3 regions of the Massilia sp. DJPM01 genome follow, and region 1 is predicted to be linked to each of the others. Evidence: predicted binding sites of a transcription regulator. Region 1 holds the regulator's gene; each other region holds the start of a gene.

Region 1 (7,533 bases):
TGAAAAACCGGGCTTCCATGAACAAGGCCCTGATCATGGCCAACGTCGAACCGCCCTCGTTCGACCCGGTCTTCGACGAGCATAATTTGTCGATCACGTCGGCGCCACGCAAGCTGTCCGAATCTACCGAGGCCGGCGCCACCGTGCTGGCGGTCGACGGCAATCCCTTGGCGCACATCCCTGCCGGCGGCACCCGCGTCAACGCCGGCGACGCGGCCCTGTTCGAGCGCATGATGCGCTACCGTTTCGGCGGCCATCCGCTGGTGCTGGCGCGCCTGGCCAGCGAAAAGCGCGTGCCGGCCGGCTTCGTGATGCACCACAAGCAGGTCGGCCACAGCCAGACGCGTACCTATACGGTCAGCGCGCTCAGGCAAAGCGCTCCGGCCAGCTACGACCTCAAGCCGTACAAGCCGCGCGCGGCAGCGGCTAACGAACTCGATCAGCTGCTCGACAAGGCGCAGGCGAATGCGGCCCCGCCGACGGCGGCAACCAGGCAAGCGTTCGAGACCGGGATCGCACAAGCGTTCGCCGACAAGCGCGCCTTCGACGCCATGCTCGGCATGTCCGAATTGGCGTTTGTCAGCGGTGATCCGATGAAAATGCCGACCCCGGAGCAGAAGGTGCTGCTCAACGCCGACCCGCAAGTGCGCGCGTTTGCGGCGGCGATACGGTCCAAGGGGAAGGCGGAGATGGAGGCGGCGCTCGCCACGCTGCAGGAACTGCGCAAGCTCAACACCCACAAACAGCACATGCTGGCGTTGTTTGAAGCAAATTGGCGCGCCAAGCTGGGCGACGTACGCGGCGCGCTGCCGCTGTACGCCAGCGTCTTGCGCGCCAATCCGGCGCTGGCCGGAGCCTACAAGGATATGGGCGACGCGCTGTTCAAAAGCTATGACATGGCGCGTGCCTGGCGCAGCTGGGACGCCGGCCGGCGCATGGCGCCGGGGCTGGAACAGTTCAAGGCGGTCAACCAGTACGAACAGCTGCTGCTGCGCGAGCACCCGGAGTTTTTCTAGGCACCGCGCAACCCTGAACGCCCTACAGGCACTTGCGCAGGGCGACCGGCGGAATCTTGAGCGCTTCGCGGTACTTGGCGACCGTGCGGCGCGCGATCACCATGCCCTGCTCGCCCAGCATGTCGGCGATCTTGCTGTCCGACAGAGGGCTTTTGGGATCCTCGGCGCTGGTCAGCTGCACGATCAGCGCGCGGATCGCCGTCGATGACGCTTCGCCGCCCGCTTCGGTGGCCACGTGGCTGCCGAAAAAATACTTCAGCTCGAACATGCCGTGCGGCGTCATCATGTACTTTTGCGTGGTCACGCGCGAGATCGTACTTTCGTGCAGCCCGAGCGTGTCGGCGATTTCGCGCAGCACCAGCGGACGCATCGCCACCGCGCCGTGCGAGAAGAAATTGCGCTGGCGTTCGACGATCGCTTCGGCCACCCGCAAGATGGTATCGAAGCGCTGGCGCATGTTCTTGATCAGCCACTTGGCTTCCTGCAGCTGCGCGCCCATCTGCCCTTCGCCCTTGCCCTGCTTGAGCAGCGCGGCGTACATGCTGTTCACGCGCAGGCGCGGCATGACGTCGTTATTGAGCATCACCGACCAGCCGTTTTTCGCTTTGCGCACGATCACGTCCGGCACCACGTAGTCCGACACGTCGGACGCGAACTCCGCGCCCGGATGCGGATTGCACTGGCGGATCACGGTCTGCGCCTCGCGCAAGTCCTCGTCGTCGCAGTCGAGCGCTTTTTTCAGCTTGTTGAATTCGCGCTGGGCGAACCAGGTCAGATGGTTCTCGACGATGGTCAGCGCCATGCGCCGCGTCACCAGCGCCACGCCCGGCATGCGCCGGATCTGCAACGCCAGGCATTCGGACGCATTGCGCGCGCCCACGCCGATCGGGTCGAAACTTTGCAGCAGCGCCAGCGCGGTGCGCAATTCCTCGATTTCGATTTCCAGCTCGGGCGGCATGCGCTCGTGGATCTCTTCCAGCGTTTCGGTCAGGTAGCCATTGTCGTCGACGGCGTCGACGATCAGTTCGACCAGCGCGCGGTCGCGCGGCTCCAGCACGGTCACGCGCATCTGCTCCATCAGGTGCTCGCGCAAGGTGGTGGCGGACGCTTCGAGCTGCGGGCGCGAATCCTCGTCGTCGGAGGTCTTGGCGCGGCCGAGGTCGCCCCATTCGCCATCGTTGTCGCTGCTGCTGGCCGGGCTATCCGCCTCGCCGCCCTCGAAGCCTTCGCCTTCGGCCGGCGCCGGCGCATCCTGCGCCCCCGGCTCGGGCGCCGCTTCGGTCGGCGTCGAGGTGCTGCTGATGGCGCCATCACCGAGCAGGCGCACCGAATGATCGAGCGGATCGTCGAGCCGTTCGAGCAGCGGATTGTCGCTTAACAGCTGTTCCAGTTCCTGGTGCAGTTCCAGGGTCGACAACTGCAGCAGCCGGATCGACTGCTGCAGCTGGGGCGTAAGGGCGAGGTGCTGGGAGGTGCGTAGTTGAAGGGACTGTTTCATGCCTACATCCGGAAATGTTCGCCCAGGTAGACCCGGCGCACGGATTCATCGGCGATGATGTCGTCGGGTCGACCGGAGGCGAGCACCGCACCCTGGTTGATGATGTAGGCGCGGTCGCAGATGCCCAGCGTTTCGCGCACGTTATGGTCGGTGATCAGAACGCCGATGCCGCGCTGCTTGAGGAAGCGCACGATGCGCTGGATCTCGATGACGGCGATCGGATCGACCCCGGCGAACGGTTCGTCGAGCAGCACGAAGCGCGGGTTGGTCGCCAGCGCGCGCGCGATCTCGACCCGGCGCCGCTCGCCGCCCGACAGCGTCATGGCCTGGTTTTCGCGCAGTTTTTCAATTTGCAGGTCGGCCAGCAGGGTGTCGAGGCGTTCGTTGATCTGGGCCTTGGTGAGCGCCTTGCCGTCCACCTTTTGCAGTTCCAGCACGGCGCGGATGTTTTCTTCGACCGTCAGCTTGCGGAACACCGACGCTTCCTGCGGCAGGTACGACAGGCCGAGCGTGGCGCGGCGGTGGATCGGCAGGCTCGAAATATCGACCCCGCTGATGTCGATGGTGCCCGCATCCGACGGCACCAGGCCGACGATCATGTAGAACGAGGTGGTCTTGCCGGCGCCGTTGGGGCCGAGCAGTCCGACCACTTCGCCGCAGTCGACCTGCAACGAGACGTCGCGTACGACCAGGCGCTTGCCGTAGCTTTTCTGCAGGCCGCGCACGATCAGCGTGCTGCCGCAATTCTTCGTTTCGATCATGGGTTTCCCGCCGCTGGCGTGGTGGCCGGTGCTGGCGCCGCTGCGCCCGGTGGCGTGGCCGGTGCCGCGCGCGGCTTGCGCGGCGCGATGATCATGGTGCCACGGCCCTGTCCCGGCTTGTTGGCGCCGCTGGCGTCGTTACGAGCCACGAAGACTTCCTTGCGGCTGTCGTAGGAAATGAATTCGCTCTCGATTTCGTTGGTCGGCTTCTGGCCTTCCAGCTGGCGGATCTTGGCGCCGGAGAAGAGCTTCATCATGTCGTTGCGTTCATCGTATTCGATGCGCTGGGCCTGGCCTTCGATCCACAGGTCCGGGCCGCCGTCGCGTTTCTGGCGGAACGTGGCGGCCTTGCCGGCGCTGGCGGTCAGGGTCACGAACATGTCGCCTTCGGGCGTTTCCTTGATGATGGCGCGGTCGGACTTGAGGATCAGGGTGCCCTTGGTGACGACCACGTTCCCGGTCAGTATGGTCACCTGGGTCACTTCGTTGGTTTCAAGGGAATCGTAACCGATCACCGCCTGTTTGGCGGCATCGGCCTTTTCGGCGGACGCGGTTGCCGCGGCCAGGCCGAGCAGGGCGAAGGCTAGAAATTTTTTCATTGTGGTTTACCTGTGATGGGTGGCGCTGCGCGCGCCGCTTTCGATGGATAGACGATCTGCCCGCGGCTGGCGAACTTGAGCTCGCGCGTCGCGTTGTTCGCGTCCATGCCGGTCCCGGTGATGGTGGCGGTGCCCAGCGTGACCTGGACCGGCTGGTCGGAGGTCATGCGGTCTTCGTCGGTAAAAACGGTCAGCGCTTCGGTCTTGAGCTGCATGCCGCGGTTGGTGGGCGACTCGGGCCGCACCACGTTGACATTGCCGATCAGGTCCGCCTGGTTCTGGGCGTGGCGGATGCGCGCGCGCTGGGAAGTGATGGTGGTGACCGGCTGGCCGGGCGCGACACCCTGCAGCACCGGCAGTTCGACGTCCGAGGAATCGTCGATCGGGCGGTGCGTGAGCTTGGCGCCGGAGACCAGGTAGCGCGGCTTGCCCTCGGGCGTCATGCGCACGAAGCTGAATTGTTCGACGATGTAGTCGGGTTCATTCTTGAAACTGTTCGGATCGACCGACGCGTCGCCGTTTTGCGCCAACTGGACCAGCCAGAAGGTGCCGAAGGCGAAGAAGGTCCCGACCACCATGATCGCGGTCAGGCGCCAGCGGTGTGCGGTGCGCTTATGCATGGTGGTCTCCCGTGGTTGGCATCAGGCGAAGTACGGCGCCAGGGCCGCCTCGTAGGTGCCCTGCGCGCGCATGACCATGTCGCACACTTCGCGCACGGCGCCGCGTCCGCCGCCGGCCTTGGTGACGTAATGGGCGCGGTACTGCACTTCCGGGTGGCCGGTCGGCACGGTAACGGCAAAGCCGACTTGCAGCAGCAGCGGCAGGTCGATCACGTCGTCGCCAATGTAGCCGCACTGCGCGGCCGTCACGCCGGTCGCTTCGAGCAGCTTGGCAAAAGCGACGCGCTTGTCGTGGATGCCCTGGTGGACATGCATGATGCCCAGGTCGGCCGCGCGCCGCACCACGATCGGCGACTGGCGCGCACTGATGATGGCGGTGGCAACCCCGCTCTTTTGCAGCAGCTGGATGCCCAGGCCATCGAGCACATTGAACGTCTTGGTCGCTTCGCCATCGGGGCCGTAGGTCAGGCTGCCGTCGGTCAGCACGCCGTCGACGTCGAAAATCATGACCTTGACGGCGGCGGCGCGTTGCAGGTGTTCGAGCTGGATCATTTAAATTACCTTCGCGCGGGTCAGGTCGTGGATATGCAGGGCGCCCACCAGCTTGCCGTCGGCGTCGACCACCAGCATCTGGTTGATACGGAATTCTTCCATGATGGCCACCGCATCGACCGCCAGCTGGTCGGGACCGACGCGGCGCGGGTCGGCGTGCATCACGTCGCGGATCGTGATCTTGGTGAAGTCCTGCACGCGCTCGATGAGGCGGCGCAGGTCGCCGTCGGTAAATACGCCGACCGGGCGCTGGGCCTCGTCGACGATGGCGGTCATGCCCATGCCCTTCTGGGTGATTTCGAGCAGGGCCACCGACAGCGACACGTCGGCGTTCACCTTCGGCACCGCGTCGCCGCTGCGCATGACGTCGCGCACGTGGGTCAGCAGGCGCCGGCCAAGCGCGCCGCCCGGATGCGAGCGGGCGAAGTCTTCTTCCTTGAAGCCGTGCGCGTCGAGCAGGGCCACGGCCAGCGCGTCGCCCAGCGCCAGCGTGACGGTGGTGCTGGCGGTCGGCGCCAGGTTGAGCGGACAGGCTTCCTTGGCCACCGAGACGTCCAGGTGCACGTCGGCCAGCAGCGCCAGGCTCGATTGCGGGTTGCCGGTCATGGCGATCAGCGGCGCGCCCATGCGCTTGATGATCGGCAGGATCGCCATCAGTTCGGCCGTCTCGCCGGAGTTCGAGATGGCGATGAAGGCATCCTGCGCGGTGACCATGCCAAGGTCGCCGTGGGCCGCTTCGCCCGGGTGCACGAACATGGCCGGGGTGCCGGTCGAGGCCAGGGTGGCGGCGATCTTGCGCGCGATATGGCCCGACTTGCCCATGCCGGAGACAACCACCCGCCCGCCGCACTCCATCAGCAGGCCCACGGCCTGGCCGACGCTGTCGTCGGTCTCCAGGCGTGCGTGCAGGGCGCGGATGGCGTCCGCTTCGATTTCGAGCGTCTCGCGGGCCAGTTGCATGGCGCGTTGCGTGAGGTTTTTGTCAAAAGCTTTCAGCATTGTTTTTTCATGGGTTACACTCATGGCAGAAGTATAAACGAATTGCGAAAGCAAAAAACTTGCCAGACGCAGAAATCGCCGGGAACCCCGCAAAACCGTAGCGAGCGGTGTCAGTTTTGTTCGAGACGCGCAGCCGTACGAAGGTACGGCGAGCATCGCAGGGCAAAAATGACGTTGCGTAGCAGGTTTTTCGAGGTCCCCGGTCGTCATCCCGTGTTTTCGCCCGGCCTTTACCATTCCTTTACACGGCAACGCATGTTTTCAGGACTAGAACTCACCCTCCTTCTGTTGGGCAGCGCCGTACTGGGCGTGGTCGCTTTCCGCATGATGCACCTGCCGCCCATGCTCGGCTACCTGGCCGTCGGCATCCTGATTGGCCCGCACGCCCTGGGCCTGGCCGAAAACAGCAAGACCACCGAAACGCTGGCCGAATTCGGCGTTGTTTTCCTGATGTTTTCGATCGGGCTGGAATTCTCCCTGTCGCAGCTGATGGCGATGCGGCGCATCGTGTTCGGCCTCGGGATGGCCCAGGTGGTGCTGACCATCGTGGCCACCGTGCTGTTCGGGTGGCTGCTCTCGACCCAGTTGCCGGCCTCGCTGAAGATCACCTGGCAGGCCGCGTTCGCGCTGGGCGGCGCGCTGGCCATGTCGTCGACCGCGATCGTGGTCAAGATGCTGACCGAGCGGCTCGAACTCGAAAGCCAGCATGGCCGCAAGATCATCGGCATCCTGCTGTTCCAGGATCTGGCCGTGGTGCCGCTGCTCATTCTCATTCCTTCGCTCGGCAAGCCGCCCGAGGAACTGGCCGAAACGCTGGCCTGGGCCGGCCTGAAAGCGGTGATCGTGCTGGTGCTGCTGCTGTTCATCGGCCAGAAGGTCATGCGCACCTGGTTCACCATCGTCGTCAAGCGCCGCTCGCAAGAGCTGTTCATGCTCAACCTGCTGCTCATCACCCTGGGCGCGGCCTGGATCACCGAGCACGCCGGCCTGTCGCTGGCCCTGGGCGCGTTCGTGGCCGGCATGCTCATTTCCGAGACCCAGTACAAGCACCAGGTGGAAGAAGATATCAAGCCATTCCGCGACGTCCTGCTCGGACTGTTTTTCATCACCGTCGGCATGCTGCTCAATGTCGGCCTGGTGCTGGAAAACTGGTGGCTGGTGCTGTTGCTGCTGGTGCTGCCGGTGCTGCTCAAGTTCGCGCTGATCGGGGTGCTGGCCAAGCTGTTCGGCGCGTCCGATGGCGTGTCGATCCGCACCGGCCTGGCGCTGGCGCAGGCGGGCGAATTCGGCTTCGTGCTGCTCAACCTGACCTCCGGCGCGCATCTGATCGACGACTTCATCATCCAGCTGGTGCTGGCCTCGATGGTGCTGTCGATGCTGGTGGCGCCGTTCATCATCGCCAAGTCGGACCAGATCGTGATGAAGGTCTCGTCCAACGAATGGATGATGCAGTCGCTCCAGCTCACGCAAATCGCCAGCCGCACCATG
Region 2 (7,533 bases), on a different contig from region 1:
GCGCTTCCCCGCCCGGCAGGCTGGCGTGGCCGGTGGCCTGGCCGTGCTGGTTGATGGCCGCCGCCGAGCTGTCGGGGCCGCCGAAGGTGCCGATCGCGGCCAGGGTGCCGCCCGACCAGACGAAGCCGCGCCGGCCGCCCTCGCTGGCATGGTCGCCGACGATCTGGCCGGCATTATTGATGCCGAGGGGATTGGTATTGGGAGGCAGCGGCGTGAGCGCATAGCGCGACGCGGCAACGCTGGCAAGCGGCGCCAGCGCGAAGGCAAACAGGAAGGCAGGGGCAAACATGGCGTGATCCTTTCAGGCTCTGAAAGGATCAAGCATCGGCCGACTTTGCGCGCTTTATTTGAGGCGCATCAGTCGCGCGCCGATGCGCTCAGCACCGGCGCGGCGCACGCCACACTGCACACTTACTTGACGCCGACCAGTTCGATGTCGAACACCAGGCCGGCGTTGCCTGGAATGGTGCCCTTGCCGTTCGGACCGTACGCCAGGGACGATGGAATCGACAGGGTGCGCTTACCGCCCACTTTCATGCCCGGGATGCCCTGGACCCAGCCTTCGATCAAGCTGCCCGTGGCCAGGGCAAACTCCACCGGCGCCTTGGAAGTCTCGAAGTTCGCGCCTTTATTGTCGGGCTTGCTCGAATCGTAGAGGTAGCCACTGTAGTTCACGGTGACTTTCTTGCCGACCGCGGCTTCGGCGCCGGTGCCGACCACCGTATCCTTGCTGACCAGGGTGGCTGGATTGGTGACGACCGTGATCGGCGGCACCTGGACCGGGCTGTCATCGGAACTGCCGCAAGCGGTCAGGGCAAGGGTGGCAACGAAGGCGGCGGTCAGGGTAAGCTTGAGTTTCATGGAATCCTTGTAGCGGTGACGGAAAAAGTTGCCAAAGTTTAGCAGTAGTTGCCCGTCACCGCAGCATTCGTCTCGCATCAAAAGTGTGGCGTTTATGTATTGAGTTGTCTCAGATTTCGACCTGGGTACCCAGTTCGATCACCCGGTTGGGAGGAATCTGATAGTAGTCGGCGGCGCCGCGGGCATTGCGCGACATGGTCACGAACAGGTGCTCGCGCCATGGCGTCATGCCGCCGCCCGGCGCCGAAATGACGGTCTGGCGCGCGATGAAGAAGGAGGTTTCCATCATCTCGAACGGCAAGCCGAGCTCGGCGCACTGGAGCAGCACCTTGGGGATGTCCGGTTCATCCTTGAAGCCGTAGTACACATTGATCTGGAAGCAATTGTGTCCCAGGTCGGTGACCTTGGCCTGCTCGGCCGCCGGCACCCACGGTTCTTCCATCATGTGCACGGTGAGGAATACCACGCGCTCGTGCAGCACCTTGTTGTGCGACAGGTTGTGCAGCAGCGCGTGCGGCACGCCGTCGCTTTCGCCGCGCAGGAAAATCGCGGTGCCGTACACGCGGGTGGGCGGCGCCACGAACAGCGACTGCAGGAACTCGTCGAGCGGAATGGCGTGCGATTGCAGGTTCTCGAACACCAGCTGGCGGCCGCGCTTCCAGGTCATCATGCCGGTAAACAGGATCGCGCCCAGCAGCAGCGGGAACCAGCCGCCATGGAACAGTTTCAAGGTGCTCGACGAGAACAGCATGATGTCCATGATGATGAAAAAGCCGGTCGCGCCGAAGCACAGCGCCAGCGGCAAGTGCCAGCGGTAGCGCGTGACGAAGAAGGTCAGCACGGTGGTGCACAGCATGGTGGCGGTGACCGCGATGCCGTAGGCGCCGGCCATGTCGTCGGAGGACTGGAAAATCAGCACGCCGATCAGCACCACCACCAGTTGCAGCCAGTTCACGGCCGGGATGTAGATCTGGCCGATTTCGCTTTCCGAGGTGTGCAGCACGCGCATGCGCGGCATCAGGCCGAGCGCGATGGCTTGCTTGGTCATCGAGAAGGTGCCGGAAATGGTCGCTTGCGAGGCGATCACGGCGGCCATGGTCGAGAGCAGCACCAGCGGGTAAATGCTCCAGCTGCCGAGCTGGTTGTAGAAGGGGTTGCTCACGTGCTCGGGATGCATGATCAGCAGCGCGCCCTGGCCCATGTAGTTCAGCGCCAGCGCCGGAAAGGCGATCAGGAACCAGGCCGCGCGGATCGGCTTCTTGCCGAAGTGGCCCATGTCGGCGTACAGCGCCTCGGCGCCTGTCAGCGACAGCACCACCGCGCCCAGCGCGATGAAGGCGGTGTACTTGTTTTCCAGCATGAAGCGGAAAGCGTGCAGCGGATTGAGGGCGGCCAGGATCTGGGGCGCCTCGATGATATTGACCACGCCCATGGCCGCCAGGGCGGCGAACCAGAGCACCATGACCGGCCCGAACCAGCGCCCGATGCCGGCCGTGCCGCGCCGCTGCACCGAATACAGGCACACCAGCACGATGGTGGTAATGAGCAGCACCACCCAGTTGGGAATCCCGGGAATGGCGACCTCAAGGCCTTCGATCGCGCCGAGCACCGAAATGGCGGGGGTAATCACGCTGTCGCCATAGAACATGGTAGCGCCGAACACGCCCAGCACCATCAGCGGGAAATACCATTTGGACGCCTTGGTCACCGAGTTCAGCGCCAGCGCCATCAGCGCCATGATGCCGCCCTCGCCGCGGTTGTCGGCACGCAGGATCAGCGCGACATACTTGAGCGAGACGATCAGGGTCAGCCCCCAGAAGATCAGGGAAATGATGCCAAGGATATTCGGGGTGTTCAGGACCAGGCCATGGTCCTCGTGGAACACGGCTTTGAGGGTATACAAGGGACTGGTACCGATATCGCCGTAGACGATACCAATGGCGGCCAGGGTCAGGGCCGCCAGGCTGCTCTTCTTGTGTTGCGCTGTCAAGATTGCACCGTATTCTTGTTTTGGTGCATTGCACAATAGAAGATGATCAGGCAAAAAGCAAGGACAATTCGTTGCATCATTCATACCCCCGGTTACCGCAAGAATTTCTCTTGCTTTGGAGATGAGATGATAAACGAGCCCGGCGCCGGCGCGCGTTCGCGATGGCAAAAAGGTATCGGCGGCGAATCGGCGCTGGCCGGCAAGCTTCCTTTATCTGCGAGATAATGTTGATCCAATGAATCTCTGATTGTCACTCATGCGTACCGGCATCCTGTCCGCCGCCCTGGCCTTCCTGTGCTGGGGCCTGTTTCCCTTGTATTTCCATGCCCTCAAGGAAGTGCCGCCGGCCCAGATCATGGGCCACCGCGTGCTGTGGTCGCTGATGTTCCTGCTGATCGTACTGAGCTTCCGCCAGCAGTGGAAATGGGTGGGGGCGCTGCGCCAGCAACCGCGCGTGGTGGCCAGCTTCGCCCTGAGCGCGCTGCTGCTCAGTTTTAACTGGCTGCTGTACATCTGGGCCGTCAACAGCGGCCATGTGATCGAAGCGAGCCTGGGCTACTTCATCAATCCCCTGTTCAATGTGATGCTGGGCTACCTGGTGCTCAAGGAAAGGCTGCGCATCGGCCAGTGGACGGCGATCGCGCTGGCCGCCTGCGGCGTGCTGTGGCTGACCTGGCAGGCCGGGCGCATGCCCTGGATCGCGCTGCTGCTGGCGGCCTCCTTCGGCGCTTACGGCTTGCTGCGCAAGACCGCCTCGCTGGGCGCGCTGGAAGGCTTGTCGTTCGAAACCATGCTGCTGTTCCCGTTCGCGCTGGGCTTCGTGATCTGGCTGACCATGAGCGGCGACAACGCGTTCTTGAACAGCCCCTCGAACAGCACCCGCTGGCTGCTGGTCGCCTCCGGGCCGATCACCGCCATTCCGCTGCTGCTGTTTGCCAGCGGCGCGCGCAAGATTCCCCTGTCGGTGCTGGGATTGCTGCAATACATCGGGCCGACCATCCAGCTCAGTCTGGGCATCTATCTGTTCCACGAAGCCTTCACCCAGGAGCGCATGATCGGCTTTGCGATCATCTGGGGCGCGCTGGCCTTGTATGCGGCCGAGGGATTGCTCAAGCGCAAATAAGCAGGCGCCGAGCGGACAAAAAAATAGCGGCCCAGGGCCGCTATTTTTCATTCCAGCATCGTGCTTACGCTGCTTTTTTGCGCTTGGCGACAGCCAGGCCGGCCAGGCCCAGGCCCAGCAGCGCCAGGCTGCCTGGTTCAGGCACGCCGACCGGATCGGCGGCGAAGGTGCCGCCCTGGATGAAGACGCCCGAATCGAGGTTGGCATCACCGCGGTCCTGGATCAGGAATTCGAAGGTGTTCACGCCAACCAGGCCGAACGCCTTGGCGGTCAGGACCGTGGTCAAGCCATCGTAGCCGGTGTCGACGGTCTGGTTGGCATTGTCGCGGTAGTAAGCGGAATTGAATTTGTTGTTCACGTTATTGATCGACACGACGCCGTTCGCGCCCGGGACCAGGGCAATGTTCACGCCGTTGAGCTTGAGTTCGAACAGATCGTTGAACTCGGTGCCGACGAATTCGTTGTATTCCTCGGAAGCGAAGACATAGTTGAAGAACACATTGCCGGTGGTGCTGGTGAAATTGAATTTCAGCGAGGTGGTGGTGCCGTCGCCCGAGCAGCTCTCGCCGTTATTGCCGCCGACCGCGCAAGCGGTGCGGCCGGTGGTCAGCAGCACGCCCTGGCCGAAACCGATGTTGCCGCCGTCGGTGAAGGTGCCGCTGGCGGCCGAGGTGGCGCTGGCCAGGCTGGCGTTGGTGATGCTCACGCCGGTGCCGCCCAGGGCATTGGCCAGGGTCGTTGCGTTGGTGGTGTTCGTTACAACCAGTGCATGTGCCGAGCTGGTGGCCAAAATGAGAGCTGCGGCCGACATCACGCTGCGGATCAAAGGAAATGTCATCGTTGGGGTCTTTTCAGGTGAGAGTTGGAAATTTGTTGTTATCAGAGCGTACTGCCCGATAATTAAGCAATTTCCATACCTGAAATAAAAGATGCACAAAATCAATGACTTGAAGAAACATTGCATCGAAGCCTATGTGCAAGTGTAAAAGAATCCGACACCTGCAAGCAAGAATACTTGCAGCATGCATAAATTGGACGGCGATCCCGCGCACGCCTTGCGGGCCGGCGCAGGAAAGGACCAATCCGGGTGCGACTTATTGTATCCTGTTGACCTTCCGTCCCCATTTCAAGAAACTCAATGGCCAATTACGTCTATACCATGAATCGCGTGGGCAAAATCGTCCCGCCCAAACGCCAGATCCTCAAGGATATTTCCCTGTCGTTCTTCCCCGGCGCCAAGATCGGCGTGCTGGGCCTGAACGGCTCCGGCAAGTCGACCTTGCTGAAAATCATGGCGGGCATCGATACCGACATCCAGGGCGAAGCCGTGCCGATGCCGGGCCTGAACATCGGCTACCTGCCGCAGGAACCGGTGCTCGATCCCGAGCAGACGGTGCGCCAGGTGGTCGAATCGGGCCTGGGCGAAGTGTTCGAGGCGCAAGGCAAGCTGGAAGCGGTGTACGCGGCGTATGCCGACGAAGATGCCGACTTCGACGCGCTGGCGACCGAACAGGCGCGCCTGGAAGCGATCATCTCGACCTCCGACGGCGGCAACCTGAACCTGCAGCTGGAAATGGCCGCCGATGCGCTGCGCCTGCCGCCGTGGGACGCCAAGATCGGCATCCTGTCGGGTGGTGAAAAGCGCCGCGTGGCGCTGTGCCGCCTGCTGCTGTCGAAACCCGACATGCTGCTGCTCGACGAACCAACCAATCACCTCGATGCCGAATCGGTCGACTGGCTCGAACAATTCCTGCTGCGCTTCCCGGGCACCGTGGTCGGCATCACCCACGATCGCTACTTCCTCGACAACGCCGCCGAGTGGATTCTCGAACTCGACCGCGGCCACGGGATTCCGTGGAAAGGCAACTACAGCTCGTGGCTGGAGCAAAAGAGCAACCGCCTCAAGCAGGAAGAAGCGACCGAGTCCTCGCGCCAGAAAACCATCGCCAAGGAACTCGAATGGGTGCGCCAGAATCCGAAAGGCCGCCAGGCCAAGAGCAAGGCCCGCCTGGCGCGCTTTAACGAGCTGTCCGAGCACGAATACCAGAAGCGCAACGAGACGTCCGAGATCTTCATTCCCGTGGCCGAGCGCCTGGGCAATGACGTGATCGAATTCAAGAACGTCTCGAAGTCCTTCGGCGACCGCATGCTGATCGAGAACCTCTCGTTCATCGTGCCGCCGGGCGCCATCGTCGGCATCATCGGCCCCAACGGCGCCGGCAAGTCGACCCTGTTCAAGATGATCACCGGCAAAGAGCAGCCCGACAGCGGCGAAGTGGCCATCGGCCAGACCGCGCGCGTGTCCATCGTCGACCAGAACCGTGACGACCTGGCCAATACCAAGACCGTGTTCGACGACGTGGCCGGCGGCGCCGACACGCTCACCGTGGGCCGTTTCGACATGCCGTCGCGCGCCTACCTGGGCCGCTTCAACTTCAAGGGCTCGGATCAGCAAAAGATCGTCGGCAACCTGTCGGGCGGGGAACGCGGCCGTCTGCACCTGGCCAAGACCCTGCTGCAAGGCGGCAACGTCCTGCTGCTCGATGAACCGTCCAACGATCTGGATGTGGAAACCCTGCGCGCGCTGGAAGATGCCTTGCTGGAATTTGCCGGCAGCGTCATGGTCATTTCCCACGATCGCTGGTTCCTGGACCGCATCGCGACCCACATCCTGGCGTTCGAAGGCAACTCGCAAGTCACTTTCTTCGACGGTAACTATCAGGAATATGAAGCCGACAAGAAGAAGCGCCTGGGCGAAGAAGGCGCCAAGCCGAAGCGGATCCGCTACAAGCCGCTGACGGTGTAACACCTGTCCCATCGCGCGCCAGCACGGCGCGCGATGGCGCAAGGCCTTTTTGCAGCACAGAGCGTTTCAGAAGTCCCTCACGTTTGCGCTAATCGACCATCAAGCACGCCGAGCCCGGCACACTGGACAGATGAATGACTATCGCGCCAACCGGGTCGCCGGGCACAGTTACTTCTTCACGGTCCGCCTGTCCGAGCGCGGCAGCACTTTACTGACCGACCATATCGCCGCCTTCGGCGAGGCCATTCGCCAGGCGCGCAGCCGCAAGCCGTTTCATGTCGATGCCTGGGTTGCCCTGCCCGACCATGCGCACGCCATCTGGACCTTGCCGCCCGGCGACGAGGATTGCGCCGCGCGCTGGCGCGCCGTCAAGATTGCGTTTTCCAAATCCCTGAGCAAATCGCGCGCGACGCGCGGCACCGAGATCATCTGGGAACCGCACTACCAGCAGCATCCGGTCGCGGCCGGCGAGTATGCCGGCCTGGTCGACTATATCCACCACAATCCCTTGCGCCACGGCCTGTGCGGCGCGCCGCAAGAGTGGCAATGGTCATCGCTGCACCGCTTCATCGCGGCCGGGATGGTGACGTAGTGAGGGGTGACATCCGGCCCGCGCTCCGGTCTGTAAACAGACAAAGCGCCTCCCGATGGATACAGCAAGCGGAGGGGGCGCTTGCTGCACACACTGGAAGGCGCCGTGCCTGTTCCGGTCTGCCCTTCTGTCAGGAGCGGCCCAGGCTGTGCGTCAGGCGC
Region 3 (7,533 bases), on a different contig from region 1:
CAGCCGGCTGAGCCGCCTCAGATTTCCGCGAGCGCGGCGCGCAAGTCGTCGCGCAGGTCTTCCACGTGCTCCACGCCGACCGACAGGCGCACCAGCCCATCGCTGATGCCGAGCAGCGCGCGCTGCGCCGGCGGAATGGTCGCATGCGTCATCAGGGCAGGGTGCTCGATCAGGCTTTCGACGCCGCCCAGGCTCTCGGCCAGGGTGAACACGTCGCAGCGTTCCAGGAAGCGGCGCGCGCCGGCCAGGTCGGTATTGAGCTGCAGCGAGATGATGCCGCCGAAGCCGTTCATCTGGCGCTTGGCCAGTTCGTGCTGCGGATGCGATGCCAGGCCCGGGTAGTAAACGCGGGTGACCTTGGACTCTTTTTCCAGCCATGCGGCCAGGTCCAGCGCGCTGGCGCAGTGGCGCTCCAGGCGCAGCGCCAGCGTCTTGATGCCGCGCAGGACCAGGAAGCTGTCGAACGGCCCCTGGATCGCCCCCACCGAATTTTGCAAGAAGCCCAGCTGCTCGGCCCATGCCGCCTTGTGCTCGCCGGCGCCCACCACGGCGATGCCGCCGATGACGTCCGAATGGCCGTTCATGTACTTGGTGGTCGAGTGCACCACGATGTCCATGCCCAGTTCCAGCGGACGCTGGACGATCGGACTGGCGAAGGTGTTGTCGCACACCGAAATGATGCCGCGTTCGCGGCAGATGTCGCCGATGACTTTCAGGTCGGCCAGCTTGAGCATCGGGTTGGTCGGCGTTTCGACCCACACCATGCGCGTTTCCGGACGCAGCGCGGCCAGCAGGGCGGCCGGATCGGTCAGGTCGACATAGGTGAAATCGTGGCCCGCGCTGCGCCGGCGCACGCGCTCGAACAGGCGGTAGGTGCCACCGTACATATCGTCGCCGGCGATGATGTGCGAGCCGGCATCGGCCAGTTCCAGTACGGTCGAAATGGCGGCCAGCCCGGAGGCGAAGGCAAACGCCTGCGCGCCGCCTTCCAGGTCGGCCACGCAGCGCTCCAGCGCCCAGCGGGTCGGGTTGTGCGAGCGGCCGTAGTCGAGGCCCTTGTGTACGCCGGGGCTTTCCTGCACGTAGGTGGAGGTGGCGTAAATCGGCGGCATGACCGCGCCGGTCGACGGGTCGGGCGACTGGCCGCCGTGGATCACGCGCGTGGAAAGGTGTTTTTTGCTGGTGGAGTCGGTCACGGGTTTATTCACGATAGGGTCCTGCGCAAGTGGTTAAGAAGGTCGAAGCGGGTAATCAGGCCATAGAAGTGGCCTGCGTCGCTGATCACGGCGGTCAGGCCGCGGTCGAGTATATCGCGCAGTTCGGCCATGCTGGCGGACGGCCGCAATGTTTGCAGTTCCGACGTCATGGTGCCGCCGACCGCGTCGCGAAAGCGGGTGGCGTCGCCGGTCACGTGCAGCAGCAGGTCCGACTCGTCGAGGATGCCGGCCAGGCGGCCATGGTCGATCACCGGCAGTTGCGCCAGGTCGGCGCTGCGCATGCGGTTGAACGCCGTGAGCAGCGTGTCCGACGGCGCCACGGTGACCACGTCGCCATCGTCGAAGCGGCGGCCGATCAGGTCGCGCAGGTCGCCCAGGGCAGGGCGCTGGAGCAAGCCCTGGTCGACCATCCAGCCGTCGCTGTACACCTTGGTCAGGTAGCGCGTGCCGGTGTCGCACACAAAGGTGACCACGTTTTTCGGCGTGGTCTGCGCGCGGCAGTAGCGCAGTGCGGCGGCCAGCAGGGTGCCGCTTGACGAACCGGCCAGGATGCCTTCTTCGCGCAGCAGCATGCGCGCGCTGCCGAAACTGTCTTCATCGCTGATGGTATAGGCGCTTTTCACGCGCGACAGGTCGGCGATGGCGGGAATGAAATCTTCGCCGATGCCTTCCACCGCCCACGAGCCGGCGTCGTCGCGCAGCACGCCGGTGTTGATGTAGTCGGCCAGGATCGAACCCTCGGGATCGGCCAGCACGAATTCCAGCTTTGGCTGCACCGTTTCAAAATAGCGCGACAGGCCGCTCAGGGTGCCGGAGGAGCCGACGCCGACCACGATGGCGTCGAGATCGTGGCCGGTCTGTTCCCACAGTTCCGGGCCGGTGGTGCTCTGGTGGGCCAGCGGGTTGGCCGGGTTGTTGAACTGGTCGGCGAACCACGAGCCGGGAATCTCGCGCGCCAGGCGCGCCGCGTAATCCTGGTAATACTCCGGATGGCCTTTGCCGACGTCGGAGCGGGTCAGGTGGATTTCGGCGCCCAGGGCTTTCAAGTGCAGGATTTTTTCGATCGCCATCTTGTCGGGCACGACCAGCACCACGCGATAGCCTTTCAGGCGCGCGACCAGGGCCAGGCCGAGGCCCGTATTGCAGGCGGTGGCTTCGACCACGACGCCGCCGGGTTTGAGGCTGCCGTCGGCTTCAGCCGCTTCGATCATGGCGCGGCCGATGCGGTCCTTGATGGAGCCGCCGGGATTTTGCGATTCGAGTTTGAGGAACAGGCGGCACGGACCGGTGTCGATACGGGTTACTTCGATCAGCGGGGTATTGCCGATCAGGGAAAACAGGGCGGGCTGCGGTGCGGATGACATGAATACCTCCGAAAGCCGGGCTTGGCGGCCTTGTGGGCAGCCGCTCCGGCGGAAAAAGGGCGGATCATAGGCAAGAGTCGACGGCAATGGAACGAATGATTTTATGCTTCGATATATGAATTCTGATCCGATTTGCGCAAACGTCCAGCGTTGTCGTCAGCCGCGCGATTTCAGTTTGCGCCATAAGGTGGTGCGGCTGATGCCCAGATGCGCGGCCGCCTCGTCGCGCCGTCCACCGAAGCGCGCTAAAACCTGCTCCACCGTTTCTGCCGCCGGTACATGTGCGGCCGGCGGCGCCTGCACATCGCGGCCCAATTCCGGCGCAACCGACAGCACAAAGGCCGGCGTCAGCGCCTGCAAAGGCTCGGCCGCCAGAAACAGCGCCACCCGCTGCATCAGGTTGCGCAGTTCACGTACATTGCCCGGCCAGGCGTAGCGTTCCAGCAGCGGCGCGCAGCCCGCCATCTCGGCATGCAGGTTCGGATGCGGCCTTGCCCCCAGCGCCGCCAGCGCATTCTTGAGCGACCACTCGGCCAGCGCCACCACATCCCCGCTGCGTTCGCGCAGCGGCGGCAAGGCCAGGCGCAGCACCGCCAGCCGGTAAAACAGATCTGGCCGAAAGCGTCCCTCGCGCACCCGCTGTTCCAGGTCGCAGTGGGTGGCGCTGACCACCCGCACATTGATCGCAACCGGACGTGTGCCGCCAACCCGCACCACCTCGCGCTCTTCCAGCACGCGCAGCAGGCGCGTTTGCAGCGGCAGCGGCATTTCGCCGATTTCGTCGAGGAACAGCGTGCCTCGGTTGGCCGCCTCGAACAGGCCCGCGTGGCCGCCGCGCCGCGCGCCGGTAAACGCACCTTCCTCGTGTCCGAACAGTTCCGATTCCAGCAGCGACTCGGCCACCGCGCCGCAATTGACGGCCACGAACGGCCGGTTCGCACCCAGGCTGCGCGGGCTCTCGCGATGAATCGCCTGCGCCACCAGTTCCTTGCCGGTTCCGGTTTCGCCTTCGATCAATACCGTGGCGGGCGAGCGCGCATACAGCACCACAGCCTGGCGCAAGGTCTCCATCGCTTGCGACTCGCCGCGCAAGTCGTTCAGGCCATGCCTGGTGCGTAGCGTGTCGGTGACGACCGGACGCCGCCCGCTGTTCGATTCGAGCTGGGTCAGGCGCGCCAGTTCGAGGGCATCGTCGAATGCATGGCGGATCGACGCCGCCGAATACACGAACACGCCGGTCAATCCCGCTTCCTCGGCCAGGTCGGTGATCAGTCCCGCGCCGACGATGGCCTCGATCCCGGCCGCTTTCAGGTCGTTGATCTGGGCGCGTGCGTCTTCTTCCGTCACGTAGGTGCGCTGTGCGATATGAAAGCCGAAGGTGCTGGCAAATTCGGCCAGCTCGGGCAACTGCTGCTGATAGGTGATGACGCCAATCCGCTCGGCCACGCGGCGCGCGCGCGCCAGCGCCTGCATCACGTCGAAGCCGCTGGCCTTGGCGATCACCACCGGCACCGACACGCGCCCCTTGAGGTAGGCCGCGTTCGAGCCGGCCGCAATCACCACGTCGCAGCGTTCGGTGGCCATGCGCTCGCGGATATGGCGCGCCGCCTCGTCGAAGCCGAGATTGACCGGCTCGATCGACGCCAGGTGGTCGTATTCGAGCGTGATATCGCGGAACAGGTCGGACAGGCGCGACACGGAAACGGTCCAGATGACCGGCTTGTCGGGAGCGTCGCCAGCGGTGCGGGAGGAGTAGGACATGTTTCAATTTTACCGCAGTTGCGTTTCACGCGTTTCATGTTGCAACATGTGTGAAACGTTTCGCCTACGGCAGGGCGTGTTTCAGTCGCACGCAACACATTGAATTTAAAGATGTTTCTTGCATTGCTAACGCAGCGATGCGTGTGGCACGCCCCTTGCAATGCACACCGCATGGCATTCCAACGCATCAACCGAGGAGAAAACGCAATGAGAGAATCACGAGGCGCGATGTTCCGCCGCGCAGTCCAGGAAGAGTCCCCCTTGCAGGTGGTCGGCACCATCACCGCCTACACCGCGCGCATGGCCGAACAAACCGGCTACAAGGCCGTGTACCTGTCCGGTGGCGGCGTGGCCGCCAACTCGCTCGGCATGCCGGACCTCGGCATCAGCACCATGGACGATGTGATCACCGATGCCCAGCGCATCACCGACACCTGCGGCCTGCCGCTGATGGTCGACATCGATACCGGCTGGGGCGGCGCCTTCAACATCGCGCGCACGATCCGCCACATGATCCGCGCCGACGTGGCGGCGGTGCACATGGAAGACCAGGTCTCGGCCAAGCGCTGCGGCCACCGTCCGGGCAAGGAAATCGTCAGCAAGGAAGAGATGGTCGACCGCATCAAGGCCGCCGTGGACGCCCGCCATGACGAAAGCTTCGTCATCATGGCGCGCACCGATTCGCTGGCCGTCGAAGGCTTGAACGCCGCCATCGACCGCGCCTGCGCCTACGTCGAAGCGGGCGCCGACATGATCTTCCCGGAAGCGATCACCAAGCTGGAGATGTACAGCCAGGTGCGCGACGCGGTCAAGGTGCCGATTCTCGCCAACCTGACCGAATTCGGCGCGACCCCGCTGTTCACGCTCGACGAACTGCGCTCGGCCAAGGTCGACATCGCCCTGTACTGCTGCGGCGCCTACCGCGCCATGAACGCGGCCGCCCTCAATTTCTACAAGACGCTGCGCGCCGAAGGCACCCAGAAAAACGTCGTCTCGACCATGCAAAGCCGCATGGAGCTGTACGACTACCTTGGCTACCACGAGTACGAGCAAAAGCTCGACTCGCTGTTCGCCCAGGGTAAAGAAAAGTAATCAGACCAATTGACAAGAATCGCGGAGTTCACATGACTGACATCACCACCCCGGCCGAAGCCGTCCCGTTCAAGCCGAAAAAATCGGTTGCGCTGTCCGGCGTCACCGCCGGTAACACCGCACTGTGCTCGGTCGGCAAAACCGGCAACGACCTGCACTACCGCGGCTACGACATCCTCGACGTCGCCGACAGCTGCGAGTTCGAAGAAATCGCCTACCTGCTGGTGCACGGCAAACTGCCGAACGACGGCGAACTGCGCGGCTACAAGGCGCACCTGAAATCGATGCGCGGCCTGCCGCAGGCGGTCAAGAGCGCGCTCGAAGCGCTGCCGGCATCGAGCCACCCGATGGACGTGATGCGCACCGGCGTGTCGACCCTCGGCTGCGTGCTGCCCGAAAAAGATGACCACAACGTGCCAGGCGCGCGCGCCATCGCCGACCGCCTGATGGCGTCATTCGGCTCGATGCTGCTGTACTGGTACCACTTCAGCCACAACGGCCGCCGCATCGAAACCGAAACCGACGACGACTCGATCGGCGGCCACTTCCTGCACCTGCTGCACGGCGTCAAGCCGCCAGAGGCCTGGGTCAAGGCGATGCACACCTCGTTGATCCTGTACGCGGAACACGAATTCAATGCTTCGACCTTCACCGCGCGCGTGATCGCCGGCACCGGTTCCGACATCCACTCGGCCATCACCGGCGCGATCGGCGCGCTGCGCGGACCGAAACACGGCGGCGCCAACGAAGTCGCGCTCGACATCCAGAAGCGCTACGAAAACCCGGACGAAGCCGAAGCCGACATCCGCAACCGCGTCGCCAACAAGGAAGTCGTGATCGGCTTCGGCCACCCGGTCTACACCGTGTCCGACCCGCGCAATAAAGTGATCAAGGAAGTGGCGCGTTCGCTGTCCGAAGGCGCCGGTTCGACCAAGATGTTCGACATCGCCGAGCGCCTCGAAACGGTCATGTGGGAAGTCAAGAAGATGTTCCCGAACCTGGACTGGTTCTCCGCCGTGTCGTACCACATGATGGGCGTGCCGACCGCGATGTTCACGCCGCTGTTCGTCATCTCGCGCACCTCCGGCTGGGCCGCCCACGTCATCGAGCAGCGCATCGACAACAAGATCATCCGCCCGAGCGCCAACTATGTCGGCCCGGACGACCTGACCTTCGTGGCGCTGGCCGAGCGCAAATAAATATAAGAAGTAAGGAGCCGACATGAATACGAATCACCGCAAGAACCTGCCGGGGACCGCACTCGATCACTTCGACGCGCGCGCCGCGGTCGACGCCATCGAGCCTGGCGCCTATGACAAGCTGCCGTACACCTCGCGCGTGCTGGCTGAAAACCTGGTGCGCCGTTGCGACCCTGCTACGCTGGACGCCTCGCTGGGCCAACTGATCGGCCGCAAGCGCGACCTCGACTTCCCGTGGTTTCCAGCGCGCGTGGTCTGCCACGACATCCTCGGCCAGACCGCGCTGGTCGACCTGGCCGGCCTGCGCGACGCCATTGCCCTGCAGGGCGGCGACCCGGCGCTGGTCAACCCGGTGGTGCCGACCCAGCTCGTGGTCGACCATTCGCTGGCAGTCGAATGCGGTGGTTTCGATCCCGACGCCTTCAACAAGAACCGCGCCATCGAGGATCGCCGCAACGAAGACCGTTTCGACTTCATCAACTGGACCAAGAAGGCGTTCAAGAACGTCGACGTGATCCCGCCGGGTAACGGCATCCTGCACCAGATCAATCTGGAGCGCATGTCGCCGGTGATCCAGGTGCAGGGCGGCGTGGCCTTTCCGGACACCCTGGTCGGCACCGACTCGCACACCCCGATGGTCGACGCGCTCGGCGTGATCGCGATCGGTGTCGGCGGCCTGGAAGCCGAAAGCGTGATGCTGGGCCGCGCCTCATGGATGCGCCTGCCCGACATCATCGGCGTCGAACTGACCGGTAAACCGCAGCCGGGCATCACCGCCACCGACACCGTGCTGGCGCTGACCGAATTCCTGCGCAAGCAGAAGGTCGTCTCGTCCTATCTGGAGTTCTACGGCGAAGGCGCCGCCCACCTGACCCTGGGCGACCGCGCGACGATCTCCAA

Evidence for each region. The regulator sigma-54, encoded in region 1, starts transcription at its own class of promoters, with help from an activator protein. The targets are predictions, from matches to a motif close to TGGCANGNAANCTGCTTT.
Region 2: PO883_RS19140 (choice-of-anchor L family PEP-CTERM protein) is a predicted target of sigma-54. The motif match lies at 4,876-4,893, and genes of this name have one in related genera.
Region 3: prpB (methylisocitrate lyase) is a predicted target of sigma-54. The motif match lies at 4,487-4,504, and genes of this name have one in related genera.

Annotation. Positions count from the first base shown of each region.
Region 1 covers NZ_JAQOZV010000003.1:116,419-123,951, forward strand. Annotated here, with positions in the region: gene PO883_RS03130 (hypothetical protein) at 1-1,016, shown strand, start outside; gene PO883_RS03135 (RNA polymerase factor sigma-54) at 1,039-2,514, opposite strand; gene lptB (LPS export ABC transporter ATP-binding protein) at 2,517-3,275, opposite strand; gene lptA (lipopolysaccharide transport periplasmic protein LptA) at 3,272-3,874, opposite strand; gene lptC (LPS export ABC transporter periplasmic protein LptC) at 3,871-4,494, opposite strand; gene PO883_RS03155 (HAD family hydrolase) at 4,516-5,046, opposite strand; gene PO883_RS03160 (SIS domain-containing protein) at 5,047-6,069, opposite strand; gene PO883_RS03165 (monovalent cation:proton antiporter family protein) at 6,301-7,533, shown strand, end outside.
Region 2 covers NZ_JAQOZV010000030.1:12,122-19,654, forward strand. Annotated here, with positions in the region: gene PO883_RS19120 (PEP-CTERM sorting domain-containing protein) at 1-289, opposite strand, end outside; gene PO883_RS19125 (FKBP-type peptidyl-prolyl cis-trans isomerase) at 412-861, opposite strand; gene PO883_RS19130 (potassium transporter Kup) at 971-2,851, opposite strand; gene rarD (EamA family transporter RarD) at 3,108-3,974, shown strand; gene PO883_RS19140 (choice-of-anchor L family PEP-CTERM protein) at 4,039-4,812, opposite strand; gene ettA (energy-dependent translational throttle protein EttA) at 5,113-6,780, shown strand; gene PO883_RS19150 (transposase) at 6,911-7,372, shown strand.
Region 3 covers NZ_JAQOZV010000031.1:63,756-71,288, forward strand. Annotated here, with positions in the region: gene PO883_RS19815 (PLP-dependent aspartate aminotransferase family protein) at 18-1,208, opposite strand; gene PO883_RS19820 (cystathionine beta-synthase) at 1,205-2,581, opposite strand; gene prpR (propionate catabolism operon regulatory protein PrpR) at 2,738-4,342, opposite strand; gene prpB (methylisocitrate lyase) at 4,550-5,434, shown strand; gene prpC (2-methylcitrate synthase) at 5,467-6,633, shown strand; gene acnD (Fe/S-dependent 2-methylisocitrate dehydratase AcnD) at 6,656-7,533, shown strand, end outside.